2 linked regions of the Oharaeibacter diazotrophicus genome follow. The protein of the gene in region 1 interacts with the protein of each later gene in a pairwise test. Links are inferred from orthologs where the notes say so. Each region holds a gene or a part of one and is shown in the gene's direction. Other genes may lie near its edges.

Region 1 (6,014 bases):
GCGACCTCGCGCAGCATCTGGGTGATCGCCGAGACCACCATCGGGCCGCGCCAGATCATCGGCGTCTCCTCGTCGACGAGGAAGCCGATCGACATCACCTTCAGCCCGTAGTTCTCCATCGGCTTCAGCGTCTTGCCGCCGATCGCCTCGGGCCGGCCCGAGAGCTTCAGGAGGCGCGGCACCGAGGGGCCGTAGATGTCGGCGTCGAGAATGCCGACCTTCAGCCCGTTGGCGGAAAAGCCGAGTGCGAGGTTGACCGCGGTGGTCGACTTGCCGACGCCGCCCTTGCCCGAGGCGACCGCGACGATCGCCTTCACGCCGGCCACCGCCGGCTTCTGCGGCTGGCCGCCGCCGTGGGCATGGGGATGGGCGTGGGAGTGTCCGTGGCCCTGCTGCGGTGCGCGCGCCGGCGGGGCGGCGGCGGCGCGCGAGCCGGGCGCGACCTCGGCGGTGAGCGCCACCATGGCGCGCTCGACGCCCGGCAGCGCCTTCACGCGCGCCTCGATCTCGGCCCGCAGCGGCTCGAAGGCCTTGGCGCGGTCGGCCGGCACGGTGAGCGAGAACATCACCCGTCCGTCCGAGACGAACACGTCGGACACCATGCCCGCCGACACGACGTCGGAGCCGGTGCCCGGCGCCGCGATCTGGCGCAGCGTGGCGATGACGTGATCCTTGAGCGCGGCGGACATGGGGGAGGCTCCGGCGGACGGGCGTGGCGTGCCCGTTACCTAAGGCCCCCGCCCGTGCCGGTCAACGCGGACCGGTCGACGCGGGACCGGCCGGCGATCCCGGGGACGGCGCGCGGCCGCCCCCGGGTTCGATTCGTGGGCGCGGCTCAGCCGCCGGTCGGCACCGTGCCGGTGATGGTGTACTGGCCGAGGCTGCCGTAGTCGGAGTAGCCGGTGCCCGTCACCGAACCGGTGCCGATGCCCTCGATCTTGAGGAAGTAGGTGCCGGCGGTGACGCGCGCGCTCAGGGTGGCGTTGGTGTTGGCGGCCGGGGCCGAGGCCACGACGGCCGCCCCGATGGCGTTGCCGTTCGCCCGGTAGAGCGTGGCGCGGATGTCGAGGTCGGCGTTGCGCAGCGACTGGGCGCGGAAGGTGTCGCGCCACGCCGGCGTCACCACCAGCGACACGGTCCCCGCCGCCGGCACCGACAGCTTGAACACGTCGACGTCGGCGCGGGTGCCGATGACGCCGCGGTTCACCTTGGACAGCGGATTGAACGGGTCGCTCTCGGGGGTCTTCGAGGTGATCTTGCCGGACACCACCGACAGGGCCGTCGCGGTCGGGCCGGTGTTGCCGTGGTCGTCCCTGGCCGCCGACAGCTTGCCGGTGATGATCGCGATGTCGTCTTCCTGGTTGTTGGCGCCGGAATACTCGCCCTTGCTCCACTGCGAGACGTTGACGTAGTAGCCGACGCCCATGATCGGCGCCCACGAGACCAGACCGGAGCCGTGGCCCGAATAGTAGCCGACGCTCGACGTGCCGTCGTGGGAGAGGCCGAGGTTGTGGCCGAGTTCGTGCGAGCCGGCCTCGATCATGTTCTTGGCGCCCGGCACGCCCTCGGGGAACACCAGCGCCGGCTGGTAGTACTTGAAGTCGCTGAGGCCCCAGACGTCGACGTAGGCGACGCCGCCGACCGACGAGCCGTAGATGTAGTTGCCGTTGGCGTCGAGCCGCGGCGAGAACAGCACGTGGCCGACGTTCGGCCCGAAGGACGCCGGCTTCTCGGTGGTCACGTCGACGTCGAACGGCGCGTAGTCCTCCGACATGCCCGCCCACACCTCGGCGATCGTGGCGATCTCGGAGGCGTTGAAGGTCGTGGTGTCCGCGTCCTCGCTGTAGGGCTTCATCTTGAAGCTCGAGACCGAGGAGTTCCAGATCGTGCCGGTGACGGTGGCGCCCCGGAAGTTCAGGTAGACCTTGCGCGAGGCGCCCGGCTTGCTGTGCAGCTTGAAGGCGTTGGCGGCGGTGATCGTGTAGTTGGCCTTCGCTGCGGCGGCGGCCTCGGTGCCCGACGCCGGCGCGGCGGTCTCGTGCGCGGGATCGCCGGCGACCGGATCGGCGTAGAACAGGTGGCCGGTGCGATCGACGCGCAGCGTGGCGGCGTCCTCGGCCGGGAAGCCGAGCTTCTGCAGTCGGGCGATCGCGGCCGCGCGCGGGCCGACCGGCAGACGCTCGAGGTCGGTGCGCAGCGGGCTCGCGGCCGGCAGGTCGGCGACCGCCAGCGGCGCGCCGGCGGCGAAATAGGTGCCGTCGGCGGCCACGGCGGGCAGGACGGCGAAGGCGGTGCTGGCCGCGAGGGCCGCCACGATCGAACGATGCATTCGGAAACTCTCCTCCGGTAATGACTCGACGATACTCGCTGCGAAGCGTTCGGGCTAGGCGCGTCGCGGCCCGAACGAGCCGCGGCCGACCCGAAACGGGGGCGATGGTGAACGATCGTCGTCCGCAGCTTGCCGCGCCCGGTCCGCCCGACTAGCCTTTCCGCCCCTGACGGAGGATCCCGGCCATGGCGCACGACGGAGACGCGGTCGTCGGCTGCATTCTCGCCGGCGGCCGTTCGAGCCGCTTCGGCGGCGGCGACAAGTGCCTCGCGATGCTCGGCGGCGTCAGCCTGCTCGACCGGGTCGCCGCCACGCTCGCCCCGCAGGTCGGCGCGATGGTGCTGAGCGCCAACGGCGATCCCGCCCGATTCGCCCGCCACGGCCTGCCGGTGCTGCCGGACGGCGTCGGCGACTTCGCCGGCCCGCTCGCCGGCCTCCTCGCCGCGCTCGACTTCGCCGCCACCGAGCGGCCGGACGCCGCCTTCGTCGCCACCGTCGCCGCCGACACGCCCTTCTTCCCCGACGTCCTCGTCGACGCCCTGCTCGACGAGGCGGCCGGGCGGAACACGGTCGCGGTGGCGGCGTCCGAATCGGGGCGCCAGCCGGTGTTCGCGCTGGTGCCGGTCGCGCTCCGCGAGGATCTGCGCGCCTTCCTCGCCGCCGGCGCGACGCTGAAGGTCGGCGCCTTCCTCGACCGCCACGCCCCCGCGGTGGTGCGCTTCCCGCCGCTCCGGCTCGGCGACGTCCTCGTCGACCCCTTCTTCAACGTCAACACGACCGCCGACCTCGACGCCGCGCGCACCGTCGCGGCGCTCATCGATTCGGCACGCACGGAATGAAGGCGGGTTCGCTCGCGCTTCGCCATTGCATCCGGCGAGCCGATCGGATGAGATGTTCCGAATGCGGACGGAACGCCGAGGAGGGGCCGGACCGGACGCAGTTCGTCAGGGGACTCGTGGCCGCACGAGGCCGCGCCGCCGCCGGCAACGATCCGGACCACATCGGCGCGCGGCCCTTCCACAGAGGGGTATCATGAAGGCTTTCAAGACGTTCGCTCTCGCCGTCTCGTTCGTCGCGCTCGCCGTCGGCGGTGCCGCCGCGAAGGACTGGACCAAGATCCGCATCGGCACGGAGGGCGCCTACCCCCCGTTCAACTACGTGGACACCGACGGCAAGGTGAAGGGCTTCGACGTCGACATCGCCCTCGCGCTCTGCGAGGAGATGAAGGCCGAGTGCGAGGTCGTCACCCAGGACTGGGACGGCATCATCCCCGCCCTCGTCGCCGGCAAGTTCGACGCCATCGTCGCGTCGATGTCGATCACCGACGAGCGCAAGAAGACCGTCGACTTCACCGACAAGTACTACAACACCCCGCCGGCGATCGCCGCGCCGAAGGACACCGACATCAAGGGCGTCACCGCCGCCGACCTCGCCGGCAAGACCATCGGCGTCCAGGGCTCGACCACCCATTCGGCCTATTCCGAGGCGACCTACAAGGACAGCGAGGTCAAGATCTATCCGACCTCCGACGAATACAAGCTCGACCTCGCCAACGGCCGCCTCGACGCGGTCAACGACGACATCGTCGTGCTCCAGGAGTGGCTGAAGACCGAGCCGGGCGCCTGCTGCAAGATCGTCGGCACCATCACGCCGGTGGTCTCGATCCACGGCCCGGGCGCCGGCATCGCCGTGCGCAAGGAGGACACCGACCTGCGCGACAAGCTCAGCGCGGCGATCAAGGCGATCCGCGCCAACGGCAAGTACGCCGAGATCAACAAGAAGTACTTCGACTTCGACGTCTACGGCGGCGAGTGACGCCCCCCGCACCGGGCCGGCTTCGGCCGGCCCGGTGCGCGCACCCATCCGCCGCTGTCGACGCCGGGTCCGCCGCGCCGCCGTCCGGGCCGCGCCGGGCCACCCGCCAAGGGTGATCCATGGAGTATCATCTCCAGCTGCTTTCCTTCGGCGACGCCGGCTGGGGCGACGAGATCGCCCGTGGCGTGTTCGTCACCGTCTCGCTCGCCGCCTGCACGCTGCCGCTCGGCCTCGTCTTCGGCTTCTTCATCGCGCTGGCGAAGAACTCGTCCGAGCCGACGCTGCGGCTCGCCGCCGACATCTACACCACCATCTTCCGCGGTCTGCCCGAGCTCTTGACGCTGTTCGTGATCTACTACGGCGGCCAGATCGCGCTGTCGGCGGCGACGCGCGCGCTGTTCGGCGAGCCGCTTGAGGTCAACAGCTTCCTCGCCGGCATGATCGCGCTGGCGCTGGTGTTCTCGTCCTACGCCAGCGAGGTGTTCCTCTCGGCCTTCCGCGGCATTCCCGCCGGCCAGTACGAGGGGGCCGGCGCGCTCGGCCTGTCACGCGCCGCCACCATGCGGCTGGTGATCCTGCCGCAGCTGATCCGGCTGGCGCTGCCGGGCCTGTCGAACCTCTGGCTGATCCTGCTCAAGGACACTTCGCTGGTCTCGGTGATCGGCCTCGCCGACCTCCTGCGCAACACCAACATCGCCGTCGGCGTCACCAAGCAGGCCTTCTTCTTCTTCTTCGTGGCCTGCATGATCTACCTCGTGCTGTCGATCGTCTCCTCGATCGGGATCGGCCGCGTCTCCGCCTGGGCCGAGCGCGGCCAGGGGGCGGCGCGATGAGCGCGCCGGCCGGAACCGTCGCGGCGGCCGCGCCGCCGCCGCCGGTGCGCAAGGTCACCCGCGCCCGCGTCGTCGGCACGGTGCTGCTGGCGGCCTGGGGCCTGTTCTTCCTCGGTCTCGCCGCGCTGCTGGTCGAGGGCTACGATCCCGAGATGGTGTCGCGCCACCTGCCGCGCATCCTGTCGGGCGTCTGGGTGACGGTGCAACTCGTCGTGCTGGCGATCGGCATCGGCGCGGCGATCTCGCTGCCGGTGGCGGCGGGGCGGCTGTCGGAGAACCCGGTCCTCGGCGCGCTCGCCTTCGGCTACTCCTATTTCTTCCGCGGCACGCCGCTCTTGGCGCAGACCTTCGTGGTCTACTACGGCGCCGGCTCCTTCGCGGCCGAGCTGAAGTCGGTCGGCCTCTGGTGGTTCTTCCGCGACGCCTTCAACTGCGCCGTCTTCACCTTCGCGCTCAACACCGCTGCCTATCAGGCCGAGATCCTCGCGGGCGCGATCCGTTCGGTGCCGTCCGGCCAGTGGCAGGCCGCGGCCGCGCTCGGCCTGCACCGCGGGGTGACGCTGCGCAAGGTGATCCTGCCGCAGGCGCTGATCGTCGCGCTCCGGCCCTACGGCAACGAGATCGTGCTGATGATCAAGGGCTCGTCGGTGGCCGCGATCATCACCGTCTTCGACCTGATGGGCCAGACCCGCTACGCCTTCTCCAAGACCTACGACATGCAGGTCTATCTGTGGGCGGCGCTGCTCTATCTCGCCATGGTCGAGGTGCTCCGCCGGATCTGGAACCGCCTCGAGATCCGCCTCACCCGGCACCTCCGCCGCCGGACGGACTGATACCGAACCCGACCGGGCGCCGGGGCTTGGTGGCCGGATCTGGCCGGGCAGGGTCCCGCAGGTCCCTTCCGAAACGCGAACGCCCGCCGCGAAGCGGCGGGCGTGGTCTCGTGACCGGCACGGGCCGTGTCGGCCCGGACCTCGTCGCTTACGGGCAGACGACGGCGTAGCGGCGGCCGTACTGGTCGTAGGCGTAGCAGTTCT
Region 2 (5,956 bases), 1.3 Mb from region 1 along the record:
CGCTGTCGTCGAAATCCGGCGCCGCCGACGTCCTGATGGCGCTCGGCGTCAAGATCGACGTCCCGGCCGAGACGATCGGCCGGGCGATCGCCGAGGTCGGCGTCGGCTTCATGTTCGCGCCGGCCCACCACGCCGCCATGCGCCACGTCGGCCCGAGCCGGGTCGAACTCGGCACCCGCACCATCTTCAATCTGCTCGGACCGCTGTCGAACCCGGCGGGCGTGCGCCGCCAGCTGGTCGGCGTGTTCGCGCGCGCCTGGGTCGAGCCGATCGCCCGGGTGCTCGGCACCCTCGGCTCCGAGGCCGCGCTGGTGGTGCACGGCTCCGACGGCATGGACGAGATCACCTGCGCCGGCCGCACCCACGTCTCGCGTCTCGAGGGCGGCGAGGTGGTCAGCTTCGAGATCTCGCCGGAGGACGCCGGCCTGCCGATCCATCCGCCCGGCGCGGTCGCCGGCGGCAACGCCGAGGAGAACGCGGTCGCGCTGCGCCGCCTGCTCGAGGGCGCCCCGGGCGCCTACCGCGACACCGTGCTGATGAACGCCGGCGCCGCGCTGATGGTGGCCGGCCGCGCCGCCACCCTCGCCGAGGGCGTCGTCGCCGCCGCCGCGGCCATCGACGACGGCCGCGCGCTCGACAAGCTCGACCGCCTCGTCGCCCTCACCAACGCGGACGACGCATGACCGACATCCTCGCCGCCATCGAGACCTACAAGCGCCGCGAGATCGCCGCCGCCGAGGCCGCCGTCCCGCTCGCCGAGATCCGCGCCCGCGCCGCCGACCAGCCGCCGCCGCGCGGCTTCCGCGCCGCGATCGAGCGCACGCTCGCCGACGGCCGCTACGCCCTGATCGCCGAGATCAAGAAGGCGAGCCCGTCCAAGGGCCTGATCCGCGCCGACTTCGATCCGCCCGCCCTCGCCCGCGCCTACGAGGCCGGCGGCGCAACCTGCCTGTCGGTACTGACCGACGGCCCGTCCTTCCAGGGCGATCCCGCCTATCTCGGCGCCGCCCGCGCCGCGGTGCCGCTGCCGGCGCTGCGCAAGGACTTTCTCTACGTGCCCTACCAGGTCTTCGAGGCCCGGGCCTGGGGCGCCGACTGCATCCTGATCATCCTCGCCGCCGTCGACGACGACACCGCCAAGGCGCTCGAGGACACCGCCTTCGCGCTCGGCATGGACGTGCTGATCGAGGTGCACGACGAGCCCGAGATGGAGCGCGCGCTGAGGCTCGCCTCACCCCTGGTCGGCATCAACAACCGCAACCTCCGGACCTTCGAGACCCGCCTCGAGACTACCGAGGCGCTGGCGCCGATGGTGCCGGCCGGCCGCATCTGCGTCGGCGAGTCCGGTCTCGGCGTCACCGCCGACCTCGACCGCCTCGCCGCCGTCGGCGTCCGCAGCTTCCTCGTCGGCGAGAGCCTGATGCGCAAGCCCGACGTCGCCGCGGCGACGCGGGAGCTGTTGGGCCTCTGACGCTTTCCCCGAAACGCGAAGGGCGCGGGTGCCGTCCGGCCCCGCGCCCGTTCACCACTCTACGCGACGCAACGCTTACGCGACACCACGGCCGGCGGCGGTCGGGCCGCCGCCCGTATCACGGGTCAGCCCACCGTTGCGGCGGGCCGGGGATCACTTCTCGCTCAGCGTCAGGGCGAGGCGCGGCAGATGGGTGGTGCCGTCGGCGAGGAACAGGCTGACCAGCGGCTTGGTCGAGCGCTTGCCGGCACAGGACACCGCCAGCGCCACGACGGCCTGGACGTCGGACTCTTCGGCGCTCGCCAGCGCGACCTGGACGCCGCGGTTCGAGGCGACCGTGCCCTCGGCGGTGGCGAAGTCGGTACCGTCGGCGGCGTTGCGGCCGACCACGGTGTAGGTCGCGTCGGTGCCGCAGGTGTTGACGATGCCGACGACGATCTCGTCGGCCGCCACCAGCGGGATCGGCCCGGCGGCATAGGCCTTGCCCCTCGACTGACCACCGCCGTCCCCGGCGAGCGCGGCACCCGACGTGGCGGCGATGACGACGGCGGCGACGGCGAACTTCTTCAGGATCATTCTCTACCCCCGGCGGATCGTCGCGCGCGGCTCACGACGCCGCGCAGAGCGGACAACGATCGCTGAGGACAATCATTCCCATCGAGATCTGAATTCGCGCTTGCGCCGATGCCAACAATTGCATCGATCCGCATCTTTTCCGAGGATCTTGCGGCTTCGGAAAGGCTGCAGGCGCCGCTTCAGCGGAACGAGACGGAGACCGTCCCGAACACCCCGAAGTCGGCGGTCACGGCGTCACCGGGTCCGACCTCGAGCGGGACCATGCAGGTGCCGGTCGTCACCACTTCGCCGGCCGCGAGCGGGATGCCGAGGCCGGAGAGTTCGTTGGCCAGCCACGTCAGCGCGAGCCTGGGATCGCCGAGCACGTTGGCGCCGATGCCCTCGCGCGGCGGCCGCCCATTTACGGTGCCGAACACGCGGTGGGCGGAGAGGTCGACGTCGCGCCAGAGCGCCGGCGCCTCGGGGCCGAGCACGAATTCGTGGGCGCAGGCGTCGTCCGCGATCAGCTGGGCGGCGCCGACCTTGGTGAAGTCGCGGTAACGGCTGTCCGGCACCTCGATCGCCAGGTGCAGCGCCGCCACCGCCGCCATCACCTCGTCGACCGTGTAGGGTTCCGCCCGCGGCTCCAGCGTCCGCCCCACGCGGAAGCAGAACTCCGGCTCGGCGACGGCCATCAGGTTGTCGCCGAAGGCCAGCTCGGCCCCGGAGGGGAACGCGCGCCCGGCGAACAGACGGCCGGCGAGCGGGCCGTCGACGGCGATGTGGCGCTGGCCGGCGAGGCTGGTGGCGGCGATCTTCCAGCCGATCCGCGGGCCGGCCGAACGGCCCTCCAGGCGCGCCTGGATCGCGTAACCGTCGGCGCGGCTCGCCGGGCGCACGGGCTCGGGGATGGCGTCGCAGCGCGCCTGCCGGCTCCAGAGATCGTAGAGGAAGTCCGCCGCGGCGGAGGCGTCGTCGAGCTTCATGTTGTTCCCTCCCGGCGGCGATGCTATGCGCCGCGGGACGAACGCCCGCAAGGGACGCGTGGGGGGCGTCGCCGTGGAGGAACCCGTGACCGATCGGCTCACCCATCTCGACGACACCGGCGCCGCCACCATGGTGGACGTCGGCGACAAGGCCGTCACCGACCGCACCGCCGTCGCCGAGGGGCGCGTCGTCATGCGCCCGGAGACGCTGGCGCTGATCGTCGCCGGCGACGTGCCGAAGGGCGACGTGATCGCTACCGCGCGCATCGCCGGCATCATGGCCGCCAAGCGCACCCACGAGCTGATCCCGCTCTGCCATCCGCTCGCGATCACCAAAGTGAAGGTCGACATCGCCGCCGACGCCGCGCTGCCGGGCCTCGTCGTAACGGCCACGGTGCGCGTGCCGGGCCGCACCGGCGTCGAAATGGAGGCGCTGACCGCCGCCTCGATCGCATGCCTCACCATCTACGACATGGCCAAGGCGGTCGAGAAGGGCATGCGGATCGAGGGTATCCGCCTGCTCGCCAAGGCCGGCGGCAAGTCCGGCGACTGGTCCGCCGCCGACTGACACGTCGCCGATCGCGCGACACCGCCCTTTCACGAGAGGATCGCCGCCATGGCGTTGACGTCCGTCGCCGAAGCCCAGTCCCGCCTGCTCGGGTCGGTCGTGCCGCTCGCGGTCGAGACCGTATCGATCGAGGCCGCCGCCGGCCGTGTGCTGGCGCAAGATCTCGCCGCCCGCCGCACCCAGCCGCCCTTCGCCGCCTCGGCCATGGACGGCTACGCCGTCCGCGGCGCCGACGCCGGCGCCGGCTCGGTGCTCGCGGTGATCGGCGAAGCCGCCGCCGGCCGCGGCCTGCCGCGCCCGGTCGGTCCCGGCGAGGCCGCGCGCATCTTCACCGGCGCGCCGCTGCCGGACGGCGCCGACACCGTGGTGATCCAGGAGGACACCGCCCGCGACGGCGACCGCGTCACCCTGACCGCCGCGACCGCGCCCGGCCGCAACGTCCGCCCCGCCGGCCTCGACTTCGCCGAGGGCCACGTGCTGCTCCCCGCAGGCCGCCGGCTCGACGCCCGCGCCCTCGGCCTCGCCGCGGCGATGAACCACGGTGTGCTGCCGGTGCGCCGGGCGCCGCGGGTGGCCGTGCTCGCCACCGGCGACGAGCTGGTCGCCCCCGGCACCGAGCCTGTCGGGCCCGACCGCATCGTCGCTTCCAACCAGATCGCCATCGCCGCGATGGTGCGCGAACTCGGCGGCGAGCCGATCGCCCTCGGCATCGCCCCTGACGACCTCGACGCCATCCGCGGCCGCATCCGCGCCGGTCTCGACGCCGGCGCCGACGTCATCGTGCTGCTTGGCGGCGCCTCGGTCGGCGACCACGACCTGACCGGGCCGGCGCTCGCCGCCGAGGGCGTCGCCTTCGACGTGCAGAAGCTGGCGATGCGGCCGGGCAAGCCGCTGATGCTCGGCCGGCGCGGCGCAGTCCACGCGCTCGGACTGCCCGGCAATCCGGTGTCGAGCCACGTCGGCGCCGTGCTGTTCCTCGCCCCGCTGCTGCGCGCCCTCCAGGGCGAGACCGATCCCCTGCCCCGGCTCGAGCCGGCCGTGCTCGGCACCCCGCTCCGGGCCAACGACCACCGCCAGGACTATCTCCGCGCGACGCTCGCGGTCGACGGCGGCCGCCTCGTCGCCACGCCGGCCTCGCTGCAGGACTCCTCGGTGATCTCGGTGCTCGCCGCCTCGAACGCCCTGATCGTCCGCCCGCCGCACGCCCCGGCCGCCGCCGGCGGCGACACCGTCGACGTCGTCCGGCTCTGACGCTCGCCAGCGCCGGCGCGATCCTCGCGTCGAGGCGCGGCGCCGCCGATGCCGCCGGCGATGCGCGCCACCACGCCCCTTGCGCGAGCGATCCCGTTCCGGTTCAATCCATGTGAGAGCCCGTACCGGAGCGACGGGACGGGGAGCACCGCGCGTCATGACCGACACGAGCGAGACGGCCGACACAACCGCGTATCCGGACCTTGACGCCATCCGTGCCGAGGTGGGTACCCGGTTCATGGTCAACGGCGAACCGATGACGCTGGTTTCGGCCGAGCCGCTGCGGGCCGCGAGCATGCCCGGACGCGCGACCGGTTTCGCCCTGGTCTTCGCCGGCGAGCCCGGCCGGCCGATGCGGCCGCAGGCCCTCCGCGCCCTCGAACCGCCGCTGGCTGGGATCGCCGGCCTGTTCCTGGTCTGCGTCGGCCCGCGCCCCGGCGGCGGCTTCCGCTACGAGGCGGTGTTCAACTGACGCGACGACCGGAGGCGCGCGGTCCTGCGACGTGACATCCGGAGACGACACCGGCACGACGGCGCGGCACGCGGCATCCTCCCAACGGCCGGAACGCCACCGTAGATGCGCACGACCGCCGAAACGAGTCGGCGCATGTCGACCCGCCCTGCATCCTAGGGTGCCGGCCGGTCCGTCCCTCGGACGCCCGATTCCGGCAGCGGCAACTCCATCTTCTCGTAGGCGCCGGCGAGCCCCTGCGAGACGAAGCCGAGGCGCAGGTACAGGCGGCGGGCGGGGTTGTTCGGCTCGACGTGGAGCCCGATGCGGGCGAGGCCGCGCGCGCCCGCCTCCCCGGCCGCGAAGTCGATCAGCGCCGCGCCGATGCCGCGGCCGCGAAAGGCCGGCAGCAGGCCGACGTCGACGACGCGCAGCTCCTCGCCGGCCGCGATCAGGATCAGCCGGCCCGCCGGAACGCCGTCGACCTCGACGATCCAGCGGTCGGCGTCGGCATAGTGGCGGGCGTAGTGCAGCGACTGCAGGCGGAACTGATCGGCCAGGAAGGCCTCCAGCACCGCGTCCGGCCAGCCGGCGACGGCCATCTCGGCGCGGCGACCCTCGACGTAGACGGCGCATTCGAGCGCGGCGTCGTCCGCGCGGGCGGGACGCAGCGA

The links.
Region 2: the proteins of mobA (region 1) and EDD54_RS06600 interact in binary tests that used the Escherichia coli proteins (3 or more experiments, as listed by UniProt). The link is inferred for Oharaeibacter diazotrophicus from one-to-one orthologs.

Annotation. Positions count from the first base shown.
Region 1 is NZ_SNXY01000006.1:45,338-51,351, forward strand. Bases 1,355-4,341 are described here. They hold mobA (molybdenum cofactor guanylyltransferase MobA), read left to right. Parts: upstream 1,355-2,514; coding sequence 2,515-3,168; downstream 3,169-4,341. Other genes in these bases: EDD54_RS00385 (zinc-dependent metalloprotease family protein), read right to left, coding at 1,355-2,329; EDD54_RS00395 (ABC transporter substrate-binding protein), read left to right, coding at 3,362-4,144; EDD54_RS00400 (ABC transporter permease), read left to right, coding at 4,264-4,341. Outside these bases: EDD54_RS00380 (Mrp/NBP35 family ATP-binding protein), read right to left, coding at 1-689; more of EDD54_RS00385, read right to left, coding at 836-1,354; more of EDD54_RS00400, read left to right, coding at 4,342-4,977; EDD54_RS00405 (ABC transporter permease), read left to right, coding at 4,974-5,810; EDD54_RS00410 (YMGG-like glycine zipper-containing protein), read right to left, coding at 5,959-6,014. UniProt on the Escherichia coli protein: Transfers a GMP moiety from GTP to Mo-molybdopterin (Mo-MPT) cofactor (Moco or molybdenum cofactor) to form Mo-molybdopterin guanine dinucleotide (Mo-MGD) cofactor.
Region 2 is NZ_SNXY01000006.1:1,392,095-1,398,050, forward strand. What follows is about bases 2,801-5,729. They hold EDD54_RS06600 (molybdopterin molybdotransferase MoeA), read left to right. Parts: upstream 2,801-3,628; coding sequence 3,629-4,831; downstream 4,832-5,729. Other genes in these bases: EDD54_RS06590 (2-keto-4-pentenoate hydratase), read right to left, coding at 2,801-3,012; moaC (cyclic pyranopterin monophosphate synthase MoaC), read left to right, coding at 3,098-3,580; EDD54_RS06605 (DUF6916 family protein), read left to right, coding at 4,989-5,303; EDD54_RS06610 (GNAT family N-acetyltransferase), read right to left, coding at 5,459-5,729. In the rest of the region: trpD (anthranilate phosphoribosyltransferase), read left to right, coding at 1-683; indole-3-glycerol phosphate synthase TrpC, read left to right, coding at 680-1,471; EDD54_RS06585 (hypothetical protein), read right to left, coding at 1,625-2,047; more of EDD54_RS06590, read right to left, coding at 2,227-2,800; more of EDD54_RS06610, read right to left, coding at 5,730-5,956. UniProt on the Escherichia coli protein: Catalyzes the insertion of molybdate into adenylated molybdopterin with the concomitant release of AMP.